DNA from 2 places in the Azohydromonas lata genome. Region 2 is predicted to be linked to the other one. Evidence: riboswitches for the same ligand, from Rfam matches in the RefSeq annotation. Region 2 holds a riboswitch; the other holds the start of a gene.

Region 1 (11,283 bases), on a different contig from region 2:
TGGTGCCATGTATCGGGCCGCGCCCTGGACCCGTCGCAGCCGCACGCCGCGGGCATCTGGAGCTTCGAAGACCTCTCGCCGCGCCGCCGCCTGGGCTGCGAGCTCACGGCACGCGAGCGCGAGATCGCCGCGCTGCTCATCGACGGCCTCACCAGCAAGCTCATAGGCCGCAAGCTCGACATCAGCCCGCGCACGGTGGACGTCTACCGTGCCCGCCTCATGCGCAAGTACGGCGCCTCCACCACGCCGGAGCTGGTGCACAAGCTGCTGTGCGCGTGAGCCATGAAAAACGCCGCCCCGGGGCGGCGTTTTTGGGCGGTGCGCGAAGGCGTCAATCCAGCAGCGCCCGCACCCATTGCGGCAACGGCACCGAGCGCTTGGTGTTCGAGTCGGCCCACACCACCTTGGCGCCGCCGCTGGCGGCGATGTCGCCGGGGCGGTCCGTGCGCTCCAGCGTGGTGTAGGTCTCGAAGCTGCTGCGCCCGGGCCTGGCGACGTAGAAGCGCGCCAGCAAGTCGCCCGGGTATTCGAGCTGCTGATGGAAGTTGCAGAAGGCGTTGACGATCACCGGGCCGCTGCCGTCCGGGTCCGGCGGCACGCCGTGCGACTGCAGCCAGTCCACGCGCACCATCTCCAGGTAGCGGAAATACACGGTGTTGTTGACATGGCCCATGGCGTCCATGTCGCCCCAGCGGATGGCAATCCGCGACTCGAACACCAGTCTTTTGTCTTCAGGCAGATCAAAGCGCATGCGGTCGTTCTTGGCTGTCGGCGTGCTTCAGGCGCTCAGGTGGTGGACTCGGAATTGAGCTGCGGGTCCATGCCCAGCTCGGCGGCCATGCGCAGCACCAGGGCGCGCAGCTCGGCCACCTCGGCGCGCAGCGCGGCGATCTCGTCGGCGCGCGCAGGCTTGGGAGCGGCCAGCTCTTCCGGCCCGGCCACGGGCAGCGAGGGCTCGCCGGTGAGCAGTTGCGCCCAGCGCGCCTCGCGGGCGCCCGCGGCGCGGGCCAAGCGCACCACGCGCGGCGGCGACTTCTCGGCCAACTCTTCCAGGAAGCCTTCCACCGACGAGGTGTCGGCAAAGCGGTGCAACCGCTCGCAGTTGGCGCGCAGCTCGGCGGCGGTTTGCGGGCCGCGCAGCAGCAGCGTGGCCAGCAGCGCCACCGCCGCGCCGGGCACGCCCAAGCCGCGGTTGGCGTTGTGGTCGTAGCGCGTGACGCGCGTGCCGCTGACCTCGTTGATCAGCGACAGCTCGCGCAGCCCTTCGATCGCCTCCAGCACGTCGGCCTCGGTGAGGTTCATCACCGGGTCGCGCGCGGTCTTCTGGTTGCAGCCGGCCAGCAGCGCGTTGAGCGACAGCGGGTAGGTGTCGGGGACGGTCGCCTGCTTCTCCACCAGCACGGCCAGCACGCGCCCTTGCGCGTGAGTCAGGTCGCGCATGGCGGTCACCAGACGCCGAAGCCGTCGTCGGCGGAGATGACGGCGCCGTTGATGAAGTGGCTCTCGTTGGCGCAGAGCATCATGAGCACGGAGTCCAGGTCCTGCGGCCGGCCTATGCGCTTGCGCGGCGTCATCTTCACCAGGTCCTGCGCGGTGGCGCGGGTCCACTCGTGGTGGTTCTGCTCGGTGTCGATGTAGCCGGGGCAAATCGCGTTGACGTTGATGCCGTAACTGCCCCACTCCAGCGCCATGGCACGCGTCATGTAGATCAGCCCGGCCTTGCTCATGCCGAAGGCGCCGGCCTCGGCCTGGACGCGCTGCGCGGCCATGGCCGCGATGTTGACGATGCGCCCACCGGTGAAGGTGCCGGGCAGGGCACCCTGGGCGCGGCCGATCATGCGCTTGGCCACTTCCTGTGCCATGAAGAATGCACCGCGCAGGTTGCACTTCATGACGTAGTCGTAATCCTCGGGCGTGACTTCCAGCAGCTTTTGCTGGGCGTTGACGCCCGCGTTGTTGACGAGGATGTCGATGGCGCCCATCTCCGTCTCGGCGTGGGCGACCGCGGCGCGGATGCTGTCGGGGTCGGTCACGTCCAGGCCCACGACGTGGGCATCGCCGCCTTCGGCCTCGATCTCGGCGCGCAGCGTCTTGAGCTTTTCCACGCGCCGCGCCGACAGCACCACACCCGCGCCGGCACGCGCCAGCACACGAGCGAATTGCGCACCCAAGCCACCGGAGGCGCCGGTGACGAAGGCCACGCGGCCCGATAAATCGATTTGGTAACTCATGAGGCAGCAGCCTCCTCGTCTGCATGCAAGAGGGGGCGGCCAAGATAGCACGCCCGGCCAGGGTTCCCGGCGCTGGCGGGTGCCGATTGCGCCGGGCCGGCGCAGCCGCTCCTGATGCGCAAAGGGTGTAGCCGCCGACTTAAGATGGCGGGTTTTTCCAGCACAACACAACATTCGATGACGCCGCAGCAACTGCTTGAACAGTACGGTCCGCGCGAGTCCATGGACTACGACGTGGTGATCGTCGGCGCCGGCCCCGCGGGCCTGGCCACCGCCATACGCCTGAAGCAACTGGCTGCCGCGGCGAATGCTGAGGTGTCGGTGGTGGTGCTGGAAAAGGGCTCGGAGCCCGGGGCGCACATCCTCTCCGGCGCGATCATGGACCCCATCGCGCTGACCGAGCTCATCCCGGACTGGAAAGAAAAAGGCGCGCCGCTCAAGCAGCCCGTCACCGAGGACGAGTTCCTTTTCCTCTCCGAAGCCGGCCACAAGGCCACCCCGCACAAGTTCCTGCCGGACTGCTTCAAGAACCACGGCAACTACATCGTCAGCCTGGGCGAAGTGGTGCGCTGGCTGGCCGAACAGGCGGAAGGCCTGGGCGTGGAAATCTTCCCCGGCTTCGCCGCCGCCGAGGTGCTCTACGCCGAGGATGGCCACGTGCGCGGCATCGCCACGGGCAACATGGGCATAGGCAAGGACGGCGAGCCCACGGACAACTTCCAATTGGGCATGGAGCTGCTGGGCAAATACACGGTCTTTGCCGAGGGCTCGCGCGGCCACCTGGGCAAGCAGCTCATAGAGCGCTTCTCGCTGGGCGCCGGCAAGAACCCGCAAAGCTACGGCATAGGCCTGAAAGAGCTGTGGGAAGTGCCCGCAGCCAATCACAAGCCCGGCCTGGTGGTGCACACCGCGGGCTGGCCGCTGCAGCCCGACACCTACGGCGGCTCCTTCATCTACCACGCGGCCGACAACAGAATAGCCATCGGCTTCGTGGTCGGCCTGGACTACCAGAACCCCTGGCTGTCGCCCTTCGAGGAATTCCAGCGCTTCAAGACGCACCCGGAAGTGCGCAAGCACCTGGAGGGCGGGCGGCGGCTGTCCTACGGCGCGCGCGCCATCACCGCGGGCGGGCTGTTGTCGCTGCCCAAGACCGTGTTCCCCGGCGGCGCGCTGGTGGGCTGCGACGCGGGTTTCCTGAACGCCAGCCGCATCAAGGGCAGCCATGCGGCGATCAAGACCGGCATGCTGTGCGCCGAAAGCGCCTTCGAGGCGCTGCAGGCGGGCAGGAGCGGCGACGAGCTGGCGGCCTACCCCGAAGCCTTCGAGAAGAGCTGGCTGTTCACCGAGCTGCAGCAGGCCAAGAACTTCAAGCAGTGGTTCAAGAAGGGCCGCTCCACCGCCACGCTCATGACCGGCGTGGAGCAGTGGCTGCTGCCCAAGCTGGGCATGAAGAACCCGCCCTGGACCCTGCAGCGCAAGCTGCCCGACCACGTCAACCTGCGCCCGGCAGCCGACTTCCAGAAGATCGAGTACCCCAAGCCGGACGGCAAGCTGACCTTCGACCGGCTCTCCTCGGTGTTCGTGAGCAACACCAACCACGAGGAGAACCAGCCCGCGCACCTCACGCTCAAGGACGCGACGGTGCCCGTGCGCATCAACCTGCCGAAGTTCGCCGGGCCGGAAAGCCGCTACTGCCCCGCGGGCGTGTACGAATTCGTGGCGGCCGAGGGCGGCGGCGAGCGCTTGCAGATCAACGCCCAGAACTGCGTGCACTGCAAGACCTGCGACATCAAGGACCCGACGCAGAACATCGTCTGGGTCACGCCCGAAGGGGGCGGCGGGCCCAACTACGTGGGCATGTGACGAGCACGTGAGCGTGGCAGCCGCCGCGCTCCGGCCACCGGGGGCGGTTGTCGCAAGACGCCAGCCCCTTTGTCTTTTTGCGACAGCCCCGGCCGCGGCGCGGGGGCACGCTGATACACTTCGGCCCGCCAGGAGAGAGCCCCTTGAACGTGGGGCCGCCGAAGGCGCAGGGGTTCAATTTGGCCCCGAACGCTCAGGCAAAAGGACTGGCAAGCGCTCCGTCACCGGAGCGACACCTCACTGGAGAGAGACTGCGCCCGCTACGGGGCTTGCAGTCCACCGAAGGGGCAAGCGCAGTGGCATCCTCGAAACAAGGGGCCCTCGCCAATCTCTCAGGTAAAGCGGACAGCGGGGGCAACCAGCACCACCCTCACCGGTGGAAGCCCGCCCTTGGGAGACCTGCCATGACCGCTCCGACCGCCGCCACGCCCGCCGACGCCTCGTCCACCCCCGCCCTGCAGCGCACGCCGCTGCACGCGCTGCACCTGGAGCTGGGCGCGCGCATGGTGCCCTTCGCCGGCTACGAGATGCCGGTGAGCTACCCGGCGGGCATCCTGGCCGAGCACCGGCATTGCCGCGAGGCGGCGGCGCTCTTCGACGTCTCGCACATGGGCCAAGTGCGGCTGGTGGGCGACGACGCGGCGCTGGCGCTGGAATCGCTGGTGCCCGTGGACGTGCTGGACCTGCCCGTGGGCCGCCAGCGCTACGGCTTCTTCACCAACACGGCCGGCGGCATCCTGGACGACCTGATGGTCGCGCGCCGCCCCAGTGACCTGTTCATGGTCATCAACGCCAGCCGCAAGGACCACGACCTGCAGCTCATGCGCACGCAGATCGGCCACCGCTGCCAGGTCATCTCCATGCCCGAGCGTGCGCTGCTGGCGCTGCAAGGTCCGCTGGCCGTGCAGGCCCTGGCCAAGCTGGACGCGGGCGTGGCGGCGCTGACCTTCATGGGTACGGGCACGTTCACGCTGGCGGGCGCCGAATGTTTCATTAGCCGCAGCGGTTACACGGGTGAGGACGGTTTCGAAATCTCCGTGCCGGCCGAAGCCGCCGAGGCGCTGGCCAAGGCGCTGCTGGCCATGCAGGAAGTGAAACCCGCCGGCCTGGGCGCGCGCGACACGCTGCGCCTGGAAGCGGGCCTGTGCCTCTACGGCCACGACATCGACGAGGACACCACTCCCGTCGAAGCCGCCCTCACCTGGGCCATCCAGAAGGTGCGCCGCGCGGGTGGCGCGCGGGCCGGCGGCTACCCCGGCAGCGCGGCCATCGAGGCGCAGCTTGCCAACGGCGCGCCGCGCAAGCGCGTGGGCCTGCTGGGCCTGGAACGCGCCCCGGTGCGCGAGGGCGCGCCCGTGCTCAACGCCCAGGGCGAGCGCGTGGGCAAGGTCACCAGCGGCACGCTGTCGCCGCAGCTCGGCAAGCCCATCGCCATGGCCTATGTGGACAAGGCCTGCGCCGTGCCGGACGCCGAGATCTCGGCCGAAGTGCGCCTGAAGCCGCAGCCCATGCGCGTGGTGGCCATGCCCTTCACGCCGCACCGCTACCACCGCGGCTGACACGCCCGTCCTCCCCACGCGCCGGCCACCGAGGACGTTCCAGGCCAGCCGGCGCGTACCGCCTTTCACCGTTTCGTTTTTCAACCCGGCGCCCAACAGTGCGCCGCCCCGTCCAGGAGAGTCGCCCATGACCACCAAGTACACGCCCGACCACGAGTGGATCAACATCGAGGACCACGATGCCGCCGTGGTGGGCATCACGCACCACGCGCAGGACGCGCTGGGCGACGTGGTGTTCGTCGATCTGCCTGAAGTCGGCAAGACCTTCGCCAAGGGCGACGTCGCGGGCGTGGTGGAGTCCGTCAAGGCCGCCGCCGACATCTACATGCCCGTGAGCGGCGAGATCGTCGAGGTCAACGAGGAGCTGCGCAACCAGCCCGACCTGGCCAACTCCGACCCGCTGGGCAACGGCTGGTTCTTCAAGGTGCGCATCACCAACATGGCCGAGTTCGACGACCTGATGGACCCGCCGGCCTACGACGCGCTGCTCAAGGCCGAGTGATCCCCCAGGCCGGCGCTGGCGCCTCACCAGGCGCGCCCCGGCCGCCGCGCGGCAAGCCTCTTGCCGCGCTGAAAACGCAGTTCCCGCGGCGCCCGCCTTTCCTCCCGCGTCCGCATCCCTACCCCTCTTGTGCCCTCCGCGACCATGCCTGCTACCTTCCCTTCGCTGGCCGAGCTCGAAAACACGTCCGAATTCGTTTTCCGCCACATCGGCCCGGAGCCGCATGAACAGGAGCGGATGCTGTCGGTGATCGGCGCCGCTTCGCGCCGCGCGCTGGTCGAGGCCGTGATGCCGCGCAACATCGCCCGCGGCAAGCCCATGGCGCTGCCCGCGCCGGCCACCGAGGCGCAGGCGCTGCTGGAGCTGCGCGACATCGCCTCGCGCAACCGCGTCCTCAAGAGCTTCATCGGCCAGGGCTACCACGGCACGCTCACGCCCACGGTCATCCTGCGCAACGTGCTGGAGAACCCGTCCTGGTACACGGCCTACACGCCCTACCAGGCCGAAATCTCGCAGGGCCGCATGGAGGCGCTGCTGAACTTCCAGACGATGATCACGGACCTCACGGCCCTGGACATCGCCAACTCGTCCATGCTGGACGAGGCCACCGCCGCCGCCGAGGCCATGACGCTGGCCATGCGCGTGGGCAAGAGCAAGAGCACGCGCTGCTTCGTCGCCGACGACGTGCTGCCGCAGACGCTGCAGGTCATGCAGACCCGCGCCCAGCCGCTGGGCATCGAGATCGTCACCGGCCCGGCCGAATCCGCCGGCGAGCACGACTGCTTCGCCGCCCTCTTCCAATACCCCGGCGTCACCGGCCGCGTGCGTGACCTGAAGCCGCTGGCCGACGCCGTGCACGCCCGCGGCGGCCAGGTCATCGTCGCCGCCGACCTGCTGGCGCTGACGCTGCTGAAGGCGCCGGGCGACCTGGGCGCCGACATCGCCGTGGGCAGCACGCAGCGCTTTGGCATGCCCATGGGCTGCGGCGGCCCGCACGCCGCCTACATGGCCACGCGCGACGCGGCCAAGCGCTCCATGCCCGGCCGCCTGGTGGGCGTGAGCGTGGACGCCCAGGGCGCCCCCGCGCTGCGCCTGGCGCTGCAGACGCGCGAGCAGCACATCCGCCGCGAGAAGGCCACCTCCAACATCTGCACCGCGCAGGTGCTGCCCGCCGTGGTGGCGAGCATGTACACCGTCTACCACGGCCCCGAGGGCTTGAAGCGCATCGCGCGCCGCGTGGCGGCCTACACCGGCATCCTGGCCGCGGGCCTCAAGCAACTGGGCTTCGCGCTCGGCAACGAAGAGGCTTTCGACACCCTGCACGTGCTCACGGGCGAGCGCACCGCCGGGCTGCTGGCCGCCGCCGAGGCCGCGGGCATGAACCTGCGCCGCGCCAGCGCCGACTCGCTGGGCATCACGCTGGACGAGACCACCACCCGCGCCGAGCTGCAGGCGCTGTGGAAGGTGTTCGCGGGCGAACAACCCGTGCCCACCTTTGCCGACTTGGAGCGCAGCGCCCCGCTGCTGCCCGCGGCGCTGGCGCGCGAGAGCGCCTTCCTGACGCACCCGGTGTTCAACACCCACCACAGCGAGACCGAAATGCTGCGCTACCTGCGCGGCCTGTCGGACAAGGACCTGGCGCTGGACCGCAGCATGATCCCGCTGGGCTCCTGCACCATGAAGCTCAACGCCACCAGCGAGATGATTCCCATCACCTGGCCGGCCTTCGCCCACGTGCACCCCTTCGCGCCGGCCGACCAGCTCGAAGGCTACAAGCTGCTGGACGAGCAACTGCGCGAGTGGCTGTGCCAGGCCACGGGCTACGCCGGCATCAGCCTGCAGCCCAACGCCGGCTCGCAAGGCGAGTACGCCGGGCTGCTGGCCATCCAGGCCTGGCACGCCTCGCGCGGCCAGAGCCACCGCGACGTCTGCCTGATCCCCGAATCCGCCCACGGCACCAACCCGGCCAGCGCCGGCATGGTCAACATGAAGGTGGTGGTCGTGAAGTGCGACGCCATGGGCAACGTGGACCTGGCCGACCTGCGCGCCAAGTGCGAAGCGAACTCGCAGAAGCTCGCGGCCATCATGATCACCTACCCCTCCACCTACGGCGTCTTCGATCCGCAGGTCAAGGCGCTGTGCGCCCTGGTGCACGAGCACGGCGGCCGGGTGTACGTGGACGGTGCCAACATGAACGCGCTGGTGGGCCTGGCGGCGCCGGGCGAGTTCGGCGGCGACGTGAGCCACCTGAACCTGCACAAGACCTTCTGCATCCCGCACGGCGGCGGCGGCCCGGGCGTGGGCCCGGTGTGCGTGGTGGAAGACCTCGTGCCCTTCCTGCCCGGCAAGCCGGGCGGCGCGGAAGCCGGCAACGGCGTGGGCCCCGTCTCCGCGGCGCCGCTGGGCAACGCGGCGGTGCTGCCCATCAGCTGGATGTACATCCGCATGATGGGCGCCGAGGGCCTGACGGCCGCCACCGAGACGGCCATCCTCTCGGCCAACTACGTGGCCGCTCGCCTGTCGCAGCACTACGACATCCACTTCAGCGGCGGCGTGGATGGCATTAAGGGCGGCGGCGTCGCCCACGAGTGCATCCTGGACCTGCGCCCGCTCAAGGACAGCTCCGGCGTCACCGCCGAGGACGTGGCCAAGCGCCTGATCGACTACGGCTTCCACGCGCCCACGCTGTCCTTCCCCGTGGCCGGCACGCTGATGGTGGAGCCCACCGAGAGCGAGCCGCTGGTGGAGCTGGACCGCTTCTGCGACGCGATGATCGCCATCCGCCAGGAGATCGCGCAGGTCGAGTCCGGCGCCCTGCCGCGCGAGGACAACCCGCTGAAGAACGCCCCGCACACGGCGCAGTCGCTGCTCAAGGCCGAGTGGACGCACGGCTACACCCGCGAGCAGGCCGCCTACCCGGTGGCCGACCTGCGCGGGCGCAAGTACTGGGCGCCGGTGGGCCGCGTGGACAACGTGCACGGCGACCGCAACCTGTTCTGCACCTGCCCGCCCACGGCGTCCTACGAGGACTGAACGGGCGGTGAACCGGGGCGCGCGGCGCACGCGCGCCCCCGACGCGTGAAGGAGTCAAGCCATGGCGGTATCGGTGTTCGACCTCTTTCGCGTCGGCATAGGCCCAAGCAGCTCGCACACGGTGGGGCCCATGCGCGCGGCGCGGCTCTTCACGGAGCGGCTGCGCAAGGAGGGCCAACTGGAGCGCACGGCGCAAGTCCAGTGCGACCTCTACGGGTCGCTCGGCGCCACCGGCAAGGGCCACGGCAGCGACAAGGCCGTGCTGCTGGGCCTGGCCGGCCACGACCCGGAAACGGTGGACGTGGACGCCGTGCCGGCGCTGCTGCAGCGCTTCAAGCACGAGGAACGCTTGCCGCTGGGCGGCAGCCATCCCGTGGCCTTCACTGCCGCGGACCTGCGTTTCCACCGCACCGAAACACTTCCCTTCCACGCCAACGGCATGACGCTGCGGGCGCTGGACGCGGCGGGCGCGACGCTCACGGAGCGCACTTACTACTCGGTGGGCGGCGGCTTCGTCGTCAGCGAGGAAGTGGCGGCCGACGGCAGCCGCCACCGCAGCATCGCGCCGGACACCACGGTGCTTCCTTACCCCTTCCACAGCGGCGCGGAGCTGCTGGCGCTGTGCGCGCGCGAGGGCGTGGGCATCGCCGAGCTGATGCGGCGCAACGAGCGCCATTGGCGCAGCGACGCGGACATTGACGCCGGGCTGCTGCACATCTGGCGCGTGATGCAGGCCTGCGTGGAGCGCGGCTGCCGCACCGAGGGCGTGTTGCCCGGCGGCTTCAAGGTGCGCCGCCGCGCGCCGGAGCTTTACCGGCAGCTCGCCGCGCAGGACGCCGCGGGCGGCAGCGGCGACCCGCTGGCCGTGATCGACTGGGTGAACCTCTTCGCCCTGGCGGTGAACGAGGAGAACGCCGCGGGCGGGCGCGTGGTGACGGCGCCGACCAACGGTGCGGCCGGCATCGTGCCGGCGGTGCTGCATTACTACCGGCGCTTCGTCCCGGGCGCGACGGACGCGGGCGTGGTGGACCTCCTGCTCACGGCCGGGGCCATCGGCATGCTCTACAAGGAAAACGCCAGCATCTCCGGCGCCGAGGTCGGCTGCCAGGGAGAAGTCGGCGTGGCCTGTTCCATGGCCGCCGCGGGCTTGTGCGCAGTGACGGGCGGCAGCCCGGCGCAGGTGGAGAACGCGGCGGAGATCGCCATGGAGCACCACTTGGGCCTGACCTGCGACCCGGTGGGCGGGCTGGTGCAGATCCCGTGCATCGAGCGCAACGCCATCGCCTCGGTGAAGGCCATCAATGCCGCACGCATGGCGCTGCGCGGCGACGGCACACACCACGTCAGCTTGGACAAGGTCATCAAGACCATGCGCGAAACCGGCGCGGACATGCTGACCAAATACAAGGAAACGGCGCGCGGGGGTTTGGCGGTCAATATCGTGGAATGCTGAAGCTATAAAACACCAGCGTTCGGCAATCCATTTCGAATTCAAGCCTGCCGGCCAGCAGGACGCGCGGCCCAAGCTGAAGCCCGCGCGGAAAGCCGGCGGCACAGGCACCTGATCGTTCACCAGGTGTCATGCACGTGGCCGGCGCCGCCGCGCACTCAATGCCGCGGCAGGCGCTGCTCCAGCGCGGCGCGCACCTCGGCGACGTGGTCACCGACGCGGGCAACGAGCTCGCGCAGCTCGTCTTCGCTGCAGCTCAATTCCTGGCTCCAGTAGCGCAGCTCGACCGGGTCCATGGTGTTGACGCGGCCGGGGTCCAGCGGATGGAAACCTTCGGGGGTGTGCGCGGTGTGCATGCTTTGTCTCCTACCCCGGTGCGGGCCGCGATGGCGGCCTGCAGATGCACCGGCTGGAGACCAGCTTCGCGCGGCGCTATGAGGAGCGCCTTGAGCTGGCTCAGGCCGTCGGCCGCTTGCGTGCGGCCAACGGTGACAAGGGGTTAACGCTTCTGGTCAAAGCGGCGGGCGCGGCCGCCGACGCGCCGGTCATGTCCCAGCGGTGCAATGTAGAAAGGCTCGAACTTGCGGCCCTTGTCGGCGCTGTCGGTGCCTTCGAACAGCGGATCAGCAGGCTTGCGATCAGCGG
Region 2 (11,283 bases):
CCGCGCTGGAAAGGCTGCACAAGGCCATGGCCGCCGTGCTGCAGGACGCCGAGGTGCGCAAGCAGCTCGCCGCGCAAAGCCAGACCGCGGCGCCGGCCATGACGCTGGCCGAGTCGGCGAAGTTCTTCGCGGACGAGGCCGCGCGCTACCGCCGCATCGCGCGCGACATCAACCTGCAGGCGCAGTGAGAAGGGGAACGGACGTGGATTTGCTGTCGCTGAGCACGGAGCAGTCGCCGGAGTTCGTGGCCCTGCGCCGCGACATCCACCGCCACCCCGAGCTGGGGTTCGAGGAGCACCGCACCAGCGCGCTGGTGGCGGGCAAGCTGCGCGACTGGGGTTACGAGGTCGAGCAGGGGCTGGGCGGCACCGGCGTGGTGGGCCGGCTGCGCCGCGGCAGCGGCAAGCGCCGCCTGGGGCTGCGCGCGGACATGGACGCGCTGCCCATACAGGAAGCCAACGGCTTGCCCCATGCCAGTTGCCGCGCCGGCCTCATGCACGGTTGCGGCCACGACGGGCACACCGCCATGCTGCTGGCCGCGGCGCGGCTGCTGGCGGCGGCCGATTTCGACGGCACGCTCAACCTCATCTTCCAGCCCGCCGAGGAAAGCCTGGGCGGCGCGCTGCGCATGCTGGAAGACGGCCTGTTCGACAAGTACCCCTGCGACGCCATCTTCGCCATGCACAACATGCCCGGCGTTGCGCAGGGCCGGCTGGTGCTGCGCGAGGGGCCGATGATGGCCTCCTCCGACTACGTGAGCATCACGCTGCACGGCCGCGGCGGCCATGGCGCCATGCCGCAGCACGCGGCCGACCCGGTGGTGGCGGCCGCCTCCATCGTGATGGCGCTGCAGAGCATCGTCGCGCGCAACGTCGATCCGCTGCAGGCCGCCGTGGTCACCGTGGGCGCGCTGCAGGCCGGGCAGGCCAACAACGTGATTCCGCAACAGGCGCACATGCAGCTTTCGGTGCGCGCGCTGGACCGCGGCGTGCGCGCGCTGCTGCGCGAACGCATCCACGCGCTCGTGACGGCGCAGGCCGAGAGCTTGGGCGTGCGTGCCGACATCGACTACCGCAGCGGCTACACCGTGCTGGTCAACGACGCCGCGCAGACCGCGCTGGCGCGCGAGGTGGCGCTGGAGCTCGTGGGCGCCGACCAAGTGACGCTGCAGGGCCCGCAGCTCACGGGCAGCGAGGACTTCGCCTTCATGCTGGAGCGCGTGCCGGGCAGCTATCTGCTCATCGGCAACGGGCAGGGCGATGGGGACGGCGACGCCGCGCACGCCTGCATGGTCCACAACCCCGGCTACGACTTCAACGACGCCAACATCCCCATAGGCGCCGCCTACTGGGTGAAGCTGGCGCAGCGCTTCCTGGCCTAGCGCGCGGCAGCGGCGCTTTTCCCCTGCCGCGGCGTGCAGCCGCGGCCCCCTGAGCGACGACACCACGGCCCGCGGCCCAAGCGCCGCGTTGGGCGCAGCTTGGCCGTGCGCGCCGTCGCGCCCTCAACCCAGCAGCAACCCAGCAGCACACGCGGCATCCCAGCCGCACAAAAGCAAAAACGACAAGGAGACGACCCATGCACAAGAAAAGCCATCTCATCGCCGCCGCCGTCCTGGCCGGCTGCGCCACTTCCGCGCTGGCGCAATCCAGCGTCGCCGTGTTCGGCATCATGGACCTCTATGCCGAGTCGGCCCGCCTCAGCGGCGCGCCCTCGGTGTCCAAGGTCTCCAACGGCGGGCTGTCGCCCTCGCGCTGGGGACTGCGCGGCAGCGAGGCGCTGGGCGGCGGGCTCAAGGCGGCCTTCATCCTGGAAAGCGGCTTCGCCCCCGACACAGGCCTGTCGCTTCAGGGCGGCCGGCTCTTTGGCCGCCAGGCCTGGGTGTCGCTGGCTTCCGCCACGGCGGGCGAGATCCGCCTGGGCCGCCAGTACGCGCCCATGCACTACGCCATGGCGGGCAGCGACGTCGAGGGATTCGCCAACTTCTCGCCCGTGCTGGCCATGTACCTCAGCGGCGACCAGGGCCGGCAGGACAACCAGGTGAGCTACTGGTCGCCCACCTTGGGCGGGCTGTCGGCCGCGGTGGCCGTGGCTTTCGGTGAGCGCGCAACGGTGGCGCCCGGCGCGTCGGCCGTGTGGGTGCCGGCCGCGGGCACGGCGCGCAACAGCGTGGGCGGCCTGCTGCGATACCAGTCCGGCGCGCTGGACGCCAGCCTGGCCGTCCACCAGGGCGGGCAGAGCCTGGGCAGCGGCACGGCCAAGCAGCAGGCCTTCAACCTCGGCGCGGCCTGGCAGTTCAGCAGCTTCCTGGCCAGCGGCAACTACTGGGAGCACTGCAACGACCTGCCCGGCACCGCCGCCACGCCCCGCACGCGCGGCGCTGCGCTGGGCGTGCGCGTGCCCGCGGGCGCCTGGAGCTTCGTGGCGCAGGCCGGCTGGGTGCAGGACAACGGCCGCGCCTGGGCCACGGGCGCGGACAAGGCCACGGGCAGGAACACCTTCCTCAACGTCGGTCTGAACCACGCGCTGTCCAAGCGCACCGACGTCTACGTGCGTTGGGTGCGCGTGACGGACGACAACGGCGGCTTCAACGGCCGCGCCACCGCGGCGCTCAACGGCCTGTTCGGCCCGGGCAACGCGTTGGCGGCCGACGGCCATGCCGGTACACTGGCCGCGGGCGTGCGCCACATGTTCTGAGCGCACACCCTGGCCTTCTTCGTGAAGGCCATGACCCGATCGGGAGAGCTCCCGGCCCGGCCTTCAAGGCCTGGCTGGGGCGCCGAAGGAGCAACCGCCCCGGAATCTCTCAGGCATCCAGGACCGGTCGGGTTCTCACACACACTCTGAAGAGCTGCCGGAGATCGTCGCCCGGCACACCGAAGGAGCAAGCGGCCCCAGGCGGGCCGTGAATCTCTCAGGTTCCGAACAGAGGGGGCGCGCGTGGCATGGATTGGGCCGCGCCGCGCGCCTTGGACCCTCTGACGTTTGCTGGAACCTGTTCCCATGAAGACGATTGCAGTCATTGGCGGCGGCATCACCGGTGTCACCACGGCTTACGCGCTTGCGCGCCGCGGCCTTGATGTCACGCTGTTCGAGCGCCACCGCTACGCCGGGATGGAAACCTCGTTTGCCAACGGCGGCCAGCTCTCGGCCTCCAACGCCGAGGTGTGGACGCACTGGTCCACCATCCTCAAGGGCCTGAAGTGGATGCTGCGCAGCGACGCGCCGCTGCTGGTCCATCCGAAGCCGAGCTGGCACAAGCTGTCGTGGTTCGCGCAGTTCATCGCCAACATCCCGCACTACGAGCGCAACACCGTGGCCACGGCCGAGCTGGCCATCCGCGCGCGCGAGCACCTCTTCGGCTGGGCCGACGCCGAGGGCATTGACTTCGACCTCAAGCGCCAGGGCATCCTGCACATCTACCGCGACCGCAAGGGGTTCGAGCATGCGGCAAGCGTGTCGGCGCTGCTGGCGCGCGGCGGGTTGCCGCGCCGCGCGGTGACGCCGCAGGAGATGCGCGCCATCGAGCCCACGCTGGCCGGCCAGTACTACGGCGGCTTCTACACGGAGAGCGACTCCACGGGCGACATCCACAAGTTCACGCATGGCCTGTCGCTGGCCTGCACGCGCCGCGGCGTGCGCACGCTCTACGGCCAGGACGTGCGCGCGCTGCGCAGCGACGGCCAGGTCGCCACGGTGGAAGCCGGCCAGGGCGCGCAGCGCGAAGTGCACCGCTTCGACGCCGTGGTGGTGTGCGCCGGCGTGGCCAGCCGGGAGCTGGCGGCGCAGTTGGGCGACCGGGTGAACATCTATCCCGTCAAGGGCTACTCCATCACCGTGAGCTTGCTGGACGAGGCCAGCCGCGCCGGCGCGCCCACCGTGAGCCTGCTGGACGACGAGACCAAGCTCGTGACCAGCCGCTTGGGCGACGACCGCTTCCGCGTGGCCGGCACGGCGGAATTCGATGGTTTCAACCGCAACATCCGCGCCGACCGCATCAAGCCGCTGGTGGACTGGGTGCAGCAGTGCTTCCCCGGCGTGAGCACGCGCCAGGTGGTGCCCTGGGCCGGCCTGCGGCCCATGATGCCGGACCTCATGCCCCGCGTGGGCCGCGGCCGCCGCGCCAACGTCTTCTACAACACCGGCCACGGCCACCTGGGCTGGACGCTCTCCGCGGCCACGGCCGACCTGCTGGGCTCGTCGGTGGAGCAGGCGTTGGGCGCGCGCCAGGCGCTGCCGGCAGGGGCGCTGGCGGCTTGAGCGGCGGCTGAGACGACACGGCCTCCTACAGGTGTGCGTTGCTGTTTTTTTGGAATGGCCGTTCAGCGGGGCTGGGCCGCCGCCTTTTGCAGGTGGTCGATCAGCGCCCGCGTCACATGGCTCAGCTCCCCCGGCTCCCGCAGCACGATGGCCATCTGCCGCGTGGCCCAGGCCTCCTTGAGCTCCACGCTGCGCAGCCGCCCGGCGGCCACGTGCGGCGCCAGCACGCCCTGCGGCAGCAGCGTGATGCCCAGCCGCGTTTCCACCAAGCGGCACATGGCGTCGAAGCTGCTGACCTGGATGCGCTGCAAGAGTGCCCGCCCGCAGGCCTGCGCGCCTTGCTGCATCAGCGCCGAGAGGGAGCTCTCGGCATGCGGGCCGACGAAGGGATAGGCCAGCGCCTCCTCGAAGCGCACCGCCTTGCGCCGCGCCAGCGCATGGCCGTTGGGCACGCCCAGCACCAGGCGGTCGGTGCGGTAGGGCAGGGCGCTGAGGCCAGGCGCCGCCGTTGGGCCGGCAACGATGCCCAGGTCCGCGCTGCCGTCGGCCACGGCACGCGCAATGGCCTTGCCCGTGCGCTCCTCCAGCGAGATGTGCACGCCGGGGTGGCGGGAGAGAAAGCTTTCAAGCTCTTCCGGCAGGAACTGCGTCAGCGCCGAGGCCACGGCATGCAGCCGGATGTGGCCCTTCATGCCGCCGGCGTACTCGCCCAGCTCCTCGTCCATGCGCTGGACGAGCTGCAGCATCTGCCGCGCGTGGTGCAGCAGCGACTGCCCCGCGGGCGTGAGCGCCACGCCACGCGCCTGGCGTATGAGCAAGGGCGTGCGCGCCAGCTCCTCCAGCTCCGCGATGCGCTTGCTCACCGCCGACACGGCCAGGTGCTGCCGCTGCGCGGCGTGGGTGAGGTTGCCGCACTCGGCGACGGCGACGAAGAGCTCCAGGCTGGTGAGGTCGTGACGCATGGGCGCGAATCTGCCAGAACGCAGCCATGAAACGCTTTGGCCATGCTCGGCCGGCACGCGGCGGCACCATGGCGGGCATGAGCAAGAAGTCAGAAACGTCAAGGACTGACAGCGACATCGAGCAACTGCGCACCCAGATCGATGAGCTTCGTCTCGAAGTCGAAAAACACCGGCAAGCCGCCGCAGCACCCGGCCGCGGCCGTTCCAGGCGGGACAGGACCGCGCACGCCCTGTCCGCCCGCGAAGGGCTGTGGTACTTGGGCCGCTTCATGCTGGCCGGCACGGGCGTCGCCACCGCCCTGGTCCTGGCGCTGGGCCTCGTCGAGAAGATCTGACCCGGTTACAAACAAAAAAATCGGGCTCTGGGAGCCCGATTTTTGGGTTGAAGGGGTGAATTACAGGCGCGCCGTGCAGGCCGCGTAGGTGGACGGGCAGGTGGTGGTCAACCCGCCGGCGGCGTCCTTGGGGAAGGCCGAGGACTTGAAGAACTCCAGCACGCGCGGGTAGTCGTTGCCGAAGCGCGGGCGCGTCCAGAACATGTAGTTGGCCGCAAGCCGCGTGCGGCCGAAGGCGTAGAGCTCGCTGATCTTGGGCGGATTGGGCGCGCCGTGCTGCACGGTGGTGGCGTAGTTCTCGGGCTGCACCGACGGGCCTATGGCCACCTTGCCCTTGGCCAGGTCGTACAGCGGATAGATGTGGGTGTTGAGGTCGCGGTCTTCCAGGAAGATGTCCGGCCCGCCCAGTGCCACGCCGCTGCCGGCCATGCTCGTGACCAGCCCCGGCATGTAGGTCTTGGGGAAGTTGATGAACTGCATGACCACGGTGTTGGGGAAGGCCCGCTGCGTGGCCGCATCCACCTGCGCCAGGTTGTTGAAGTAGGCGCGCTTTTGTTCCGTGGTCAACGGCACCAGCGTCTGGCCCATGGCCGTTTCGTTGAAGGTGACGCCTTCGAGCGCGTTGTGGCGGTTCAGCCGCGCGCCCATGGCATTGCCCAGCGCGACGAGGCGGTCGCGCACCTTGGTGTTGTGCAGCGCCGCGTTCTGGCCGTAGCGCTCGGTGCTGCCAATGGCGTCGCGCGCGCCGATCACGATCTTGTAGGCGCCGCCCTCGTACTCCGGCGTCATCAGGTAGTCCGGCACGGCGCGGCCGCCGGGGCGGAACACCTTGGTGGCCACCATCACCCACAGCCGCTTGCCCGCGCCCTGCGCCAAGCTCAGGTCGCGCTCGATGCGGCTGAAGTCGTAGACGCCCTTGGCCGTCTCCAGTTGCGCCCACTCGTAGCGCAGGATCAGCCCCTTCACCTGCGGCAGCGCGCGTATCTCGGCCAGCGCCTTGAGGATGGTGCTTTCGTCGCGCAGCGGCAGCGAGACGTAGTGGCCGGGGTTCCACTTCACTCGCAGGTCGGCCGTGGCCGCGGCAGCGGCCGCAGCCAGGGCGTGCTCGGTGGGCTCGGCCAACTGCATTTGGCTGGTGAGGAAGGCGGCGGATTCCACGGCGTCGTCCTGCAGCTCCCAGGGGGCCACGCGCGGGGCCACATCGGCCATGGCGTCCGGCGCCGTGGGGGTGTTGTGGGCCTGCGCCACCGGCACGGCCTGCACGGCTTCCAGCGTGGCGGACGCCGCGGCGTCATGGCCGGCATCGCCGCCGCCGCCGCAGGCGGCCAACAGGGCGGACACGGCCAGCGAGACGGCAAGGGCCAGCCGCGTGGCAGAGAAATTGTGGGTGTTGTTCATGACCGGCAAACCATCGGCGGGGCGTCGCCGCAACGGCCTCCGGCACGCGCGCTTGTTCAGCGCTGGGCGTGCCCGGCGGCGGGATCAAGGAAAAGACGTTGCCGTTGTTGCGCGTGCTGCGCGGCTGCTGTTGTGAGCTTGTTTTTTGACGGCGTGCCCAGGACATCGGCGCGGAGCCGGGACGGTTGAATCACGGAAAACGTCAAAAAATGTGTACAAAGTAACCGGGCTGGCAACAGTTCGCGCGGGAGCGCCGCCTGCCGCCGGGCCGCAGGGGCCGTGCCGGACGGCCTAAGCTGCTCGCTCATGAATGTCCGCCTACACCGAATTCACCGATTTCCCCTGGCCCTGGCCACCGCGTCGGCGCTGCTGGCCGGCGGCGGCAGCGCCCAAGCCGCCGACGAGGAGGCGTCCGCCGCCCAAAGCCTGGCCCCCTGCGTGGACGCGCTGCGCAAGCGGCTGCCGGAGGCGCCGGATGTTTCGCCGCGCAGCTTCGAGCAGTACACGCGCACGGCGCAGGACTTGCGCCCGGTGATCGAGGCCGCCACCGCCTCGCAGCCGGAGTTCCAGATTCCCATCTGGGACTACCTCGCGCGCCGCGTGGACGCCGAGCGCATCGCCGACGGCCGCGCGCTGCTGGCGTCCCAGGCTGCGGCGCTGGCGGCCATCGCCCAGCGCCACGGCGTGGACGCCGCCACCAACGTGGCCGTGTTCGGCATAGAGACCGACTACGGCCGCGTGCAGGGCCGCTACCCGGTGGTGGACGCCACGCTCAGCCGCGCCTGCCTGAACCTGGACAGCGCCGAGCGGCGCCGCAATTTCTTCGCCGCGCTGTGGTTGCTGCAGGAGGGGCACGTGGTGCCCGAGACTTTCCTGGGCTCGTGGGCGGGCGCCTTCGGCCAGACGCAGTTCATGCCCGCCACCTTCAAGGCCTACATGGACAGCGCCACCGAGGGCGCGCGCCGCGTGGACATCGTGGGCAGCACGCCGGACGCGCTGGCCACCACGGCGCGCTTCCTGGCCGCGCTGGGCTGGCGCAGCGGCCTGCCCTGGGGCGTGGAGGTGAAGCTGCCCAACGCGGCGCTGGAGCGCTTCAACGCCCTGGAGAGCGGCCATCGCTGCCTGGAGCGCGGCCAGCCGCAGGGCCAGTGCCGCACGCTGGCGCAATGGGCGGCCGACGGTGTGCGGCGCGTCGACGGTGGCCCGCTGCTGGGCGAGGGCGGCGCGCCGGGTTGGGAGGCCGAGCTGCGCACCGCGCTGCTCATGCCCGCGGGCGCCGAGGGGCCGGCTTGGCTGGTGACGCCCAACTACCAGGCCATCTGGCGCTACAACCGCGCCGACTCCTACGGGCTGGCCATCGGCCTGCTGTCCGACGCGCTGCGCGGCGCGCCGCCGCCCCGCCGACCCTGGCCCACGGACGATCCGCTGCTCTCGCGCCGCGACCTGAAGGAGCTTCAGGCGCTGCTGCGTGCGCGCGGCCACTGCGAGGTGCAGCCGGACGGCCGCGACGGCCCGCGCACGACGGCCGCCATCCGCGCGGAAGAGATGCGGCTGGAGCTGCCGGACACGGGGCGGTCGGGCGGGCGCATCCTGGCGCGGCTGCGCGCTGAAGCGCCGGCGGCCAAGGAAGGCGCGTCGTCCTGCGCGGGCGGCGAGGCGGCTGCCTTACCCGCCGCGGCCGTGCCCGCCGCCGTGCAGGCGTCGGGGGCGGAGGTGCGCCGCTGACGGGGGCGCCGGCCGTCGGCCCGCGAGGGCCAGGGGCTTCAGCCGGCACCGTGGCGGCGCCGGCTGGAAGGCCAGGCCAGCCGCCTCAGGCTGCCGCCGGGCGCGAGCGCGGCGTCTTGCCCTGGGCCAGATCGGTGACGCTGCGCACGGCCTCGGTGGCCATGGCGGGCGCCTGTTTCAGCATGGTCTTCGAGGTCTGGTCCATGAAGCTCATGCTGGTCTGGCTCAGCTCGCTCCAGAACTCCAGCCAGTTCTTGAACAGGCCCATGACGAAGTCGCTGAAGGCGTTGGACATGAACAGGTTGCTGGCCGTGGCCGCCCCCTGGTCGGCCATCTTCTGGGCGGTGCCCAGCGTCTGCGACATGACCTCGGGCGAGGTCGAGAACTGCGCCCACAAATCCATGTTGGCGCGCGCCAGCTTGGTGTAGGGGCTCAGCAGGTTTTCAAAGGCTTCGGTGGGCATGGTGGGCTCCTGTGTCGAACGGATTCCGGATCAGGCTCGCCGATGGGGCCCCGGCTCTGGCTTGGCGAGCATGTGTTCGGCCACCTCAGCAGGCCCGGCGCATGGCGCCTGACCCGCGTGGTGGCCCCTTCGTCTCCTGTGCTGCCGGGGCAATCGTTTTTTGGATTTTGCTGCATTGCAGCAATTCGCGCGCCCTGGCGGACGCGGGCTTTCAGAACGAAACAACTTGCCCGTTGCCTGCGGCAGGGCCATCGTGCAAGCCGCTCACGGCCCAAGGCCGCTTGCCACGCCGCATGGCCAGCGAGAGGGCAAACATGCGGACATCGATGGCAAACTGGGCAGAATTCGAAGGACCTTCAGGTTTTCATATTCCGCAATCCATGCGGTGAAATCGCACGACGCCGGCCAAAAAGTTGTTGACGATATTGCAGCGCCTGTTGCAGACTGAAGGCATGCATCTCTTCGCCACCCTCGTCCTAAAGTCGGGTCTAGCACCCGGCCGGGGTTGGCGCGTGCCTGAGCGGTATTGAACTGCCGCTGTTCCAGGCGAACAGAATTTCCCCCAATCCCGGCCGCGTAACAGTCTCTTGAGATTTTAAGAGGACTGCAGGGAAATGCCGTCATTTTTTCCCGTACCGCCATCGGCGGTGTTCCAAATACGCGACTGCCCATGCTCTCCAACCCCGCTTCCCGTTACCGCCGTCCGCCTGCCGTTGATTTGCCGCAGCGCCAATGGCCGAACCGCCAAATTGAAAATGCGCCCGTCTGGCTTTCCACCGACCTGCGCGACGGCAACCAGGCCTTGTTCGAACCCATGAGCCGCGAGCGCAAGCTGGAGTTTTTCCATCACCTCGTGCGCACCGGCTTCAAGGAAATCGAGATCGGTTTTCCCGCGGCCTCTCAAATCGATTTTGATGTGGTCAGGCAGCTCGTGGAAAACGGCGAGATTCCCTCGGACGTCTGGCCCATGGCCATGACGCAGGCGCGGGAGGATTTGATTCAAAGAACCATCGCTTCCCTGGCCGGTGCCCGGCGGGCTATCGTCCACCTCTACAACGCCACGTCGCCGGTGTGGCGGCGCATCGTGTTCAACATGAGCGTGGCCGAGGTCATGCAATTCATTGAGCACCATGTGAGCCTGGTGAAGAAACTCACGGACCAGCACCCGGAAACGGAATGGGTATTGCAGTACAGCCCCGAGACTTTCTGCATGACGGAGCTGGAGGTTTCCCTGCAGGCGTGCAATACGGCCATTCGCGCCTGGGACGCGGGGCCGGGACGGAAAATCATCATCAATTTGCCCACCACCGTGGAAGTGAGCACGCCCAACGTGTTCGCCGACCAGATCGAGTGGATGCACCAGCGCCTGGAGCGCCGCGAGCACGTCGTCCTGTCCGTGCACCCGCACAACGACCGCGGCACGGGCGTGGCCTGCGCGGAGCAGGCGCTGCTGGCCGGCGCGCAGCGCGTGGAAGGCTGCCTTTTCGGCAACGGCGAGCGCAGCGGCAACGTGGATCTGGTGACGCTGGCCTTGAACCTCTATACCCACGGCATTCACCCGGGGCTGGATTTTTCGGACATTTCCGGCCTGGCCCGTGTCGTGGAAACCGCCACCGGTCTGCCCATCCACCCGCGGCACCCCTATGCCGGCGACCTGGTATTCACGGCCTTTTCCGGCTCGCACCAGGATGCCATCAAGAAGGGTTTGGCCGTGCAGCGCCGGGATGATGTCTGGGAGGTGCCTTACCTGCCGCTGGACCCCGCGGATATTGGGCGCAGCTATGACGGCATCATTCGCGTCAACGCCCAATCCGGCAAGGGCGGCATCGCCTATTTGCTGGAAAGAGAGCATGGCGTGGTATTGCCGCGGCGCATGCTGGTGGAATTCAGCGCTGTGGTGCAAAAGGCCGCCGATGCCAGCGAGGCGGAGTTGTCCGGCGCTGATTTGTGGAAGCTGTTCGAATCCTCCTACCTGAATGCGCACGCGCAGGCTGAAAAGGGCATTCAATACCTGGACCACACCTTGCGGCAGGACGGCGACGGCGTGCAGGTGGACATCGAACTGGGCCCACCCGCAAGCCGCCGCGTGATTCGCGGCATGGGCACGGGGCCTATTGATGCCACGGTCCATGCGTTGGGC

The links. Region 2 has a riboswitch for glycine ahead of SM757_RS12520 (D-amino acid dehydrogenase). Riboswitches for the same ligand answer to the same signal wherever they lie in the genome.
Region 1: it holds a riboswitch for glycine, as region 2 does, so the genes downstream of both, gcvT (glycine cleavage system aminomethyltransferase GcvT) here and SM757_RS12520 (D-amino acid dehydrogenase) in region 2, are expected to answer to the same signal.

What each region holds. Positions count from the first base shown of each region.
Region 1 covers NZ_JAXOJX010000010.1:108,973-120,255, reverse strand. Annotated here, with positions in the region: gene SM757_RS08885 (LuxR C-terminal-related transcriptional regulator) at 1-279, shown strand, start outside; gene SM757_RS08880 (acyl-CoA thioesterase) at 332-751, opposite strand; gene SM757_RS08875 (YceH family protein) at 787-1,440, opposite strand; gene SM757_RS08870 (SDR family oxidoreductase) at 1,446-2,231, opposite strand; gene SM757_RS08865 (electron transfer flavoprotein-ubiquinone oxidoreductase) at 2,409-4,094, shown strand; glycine riboswitch at 4,214-4,313, shown strand; glycine riboswitch at 4,325-4,453, shown strand; gene gcvT (glycine cleavage system aminomethyltransferase GcvT) at 4,499-5,653, shown strand; gene gcvH (glycine cleavage system protein GcvH) at 5,781-6,155, shown strand; gene gcvP (aminomethyl-transferring glycine dehydrogenase) at 6,300-9,188, shown strand; gene SM757_RS08845 (L-serine ammonia-lyase) at 9,250-10,641, shown strand; gene SM757_RS08840 (DUF3606 domain-containing protein) at 10,797-10,994, opposite strand; gene SM757_RS08835 (hypothetical protein) at 11,039-11,283, shown strand, end outside.
Region 2 covers NZ_JAXOJX010000018.1:16,749-28,031, forward strand. Annotated here, with positions in the region: gene SM757_RS12505 (tripartite tricarboxylate transporter substrate binding protein) at 1-188, shown strand, start outside; gene SM757_RS12510 (M20 aminoacylase family protein) at 203-1,381, shown strand; gene SM757_RS12515 (porin) at 1,579-2,697, shown strand; glycine riboswitch at 2,728-2,833, shown strand; glycine riboswitch at 2,834-2,939, shown strand; gene SM757_RS12520 (D-amino acid dehydrogenase) at 3,004-4,260, shown strand; gene SM757_RS12525 (LysR substrate-binding domain-containing protein) at 4,323-5,222, opposite strand; gene SM757_RS12530 (hypothetical protein) at 5,300-5,557, shown strand; gene SM757_RS12535 (hypothetical protein) at 5,618-6,955, opposite strand; gene SM757_RS12540 (hypothetical protein) at 7,012-7,263, opposite strand; gene SM757_RS12545 (lytic murein transglycosylase) at 7,262-8,680, shown strand; gene SM757_RS12550 (hypothetical protein) at 8,766-9,143, opposite strand; gene SM757_RS12555 (2-isopropylmalate synthase) at 9,814-11,283, shown strand, end outside.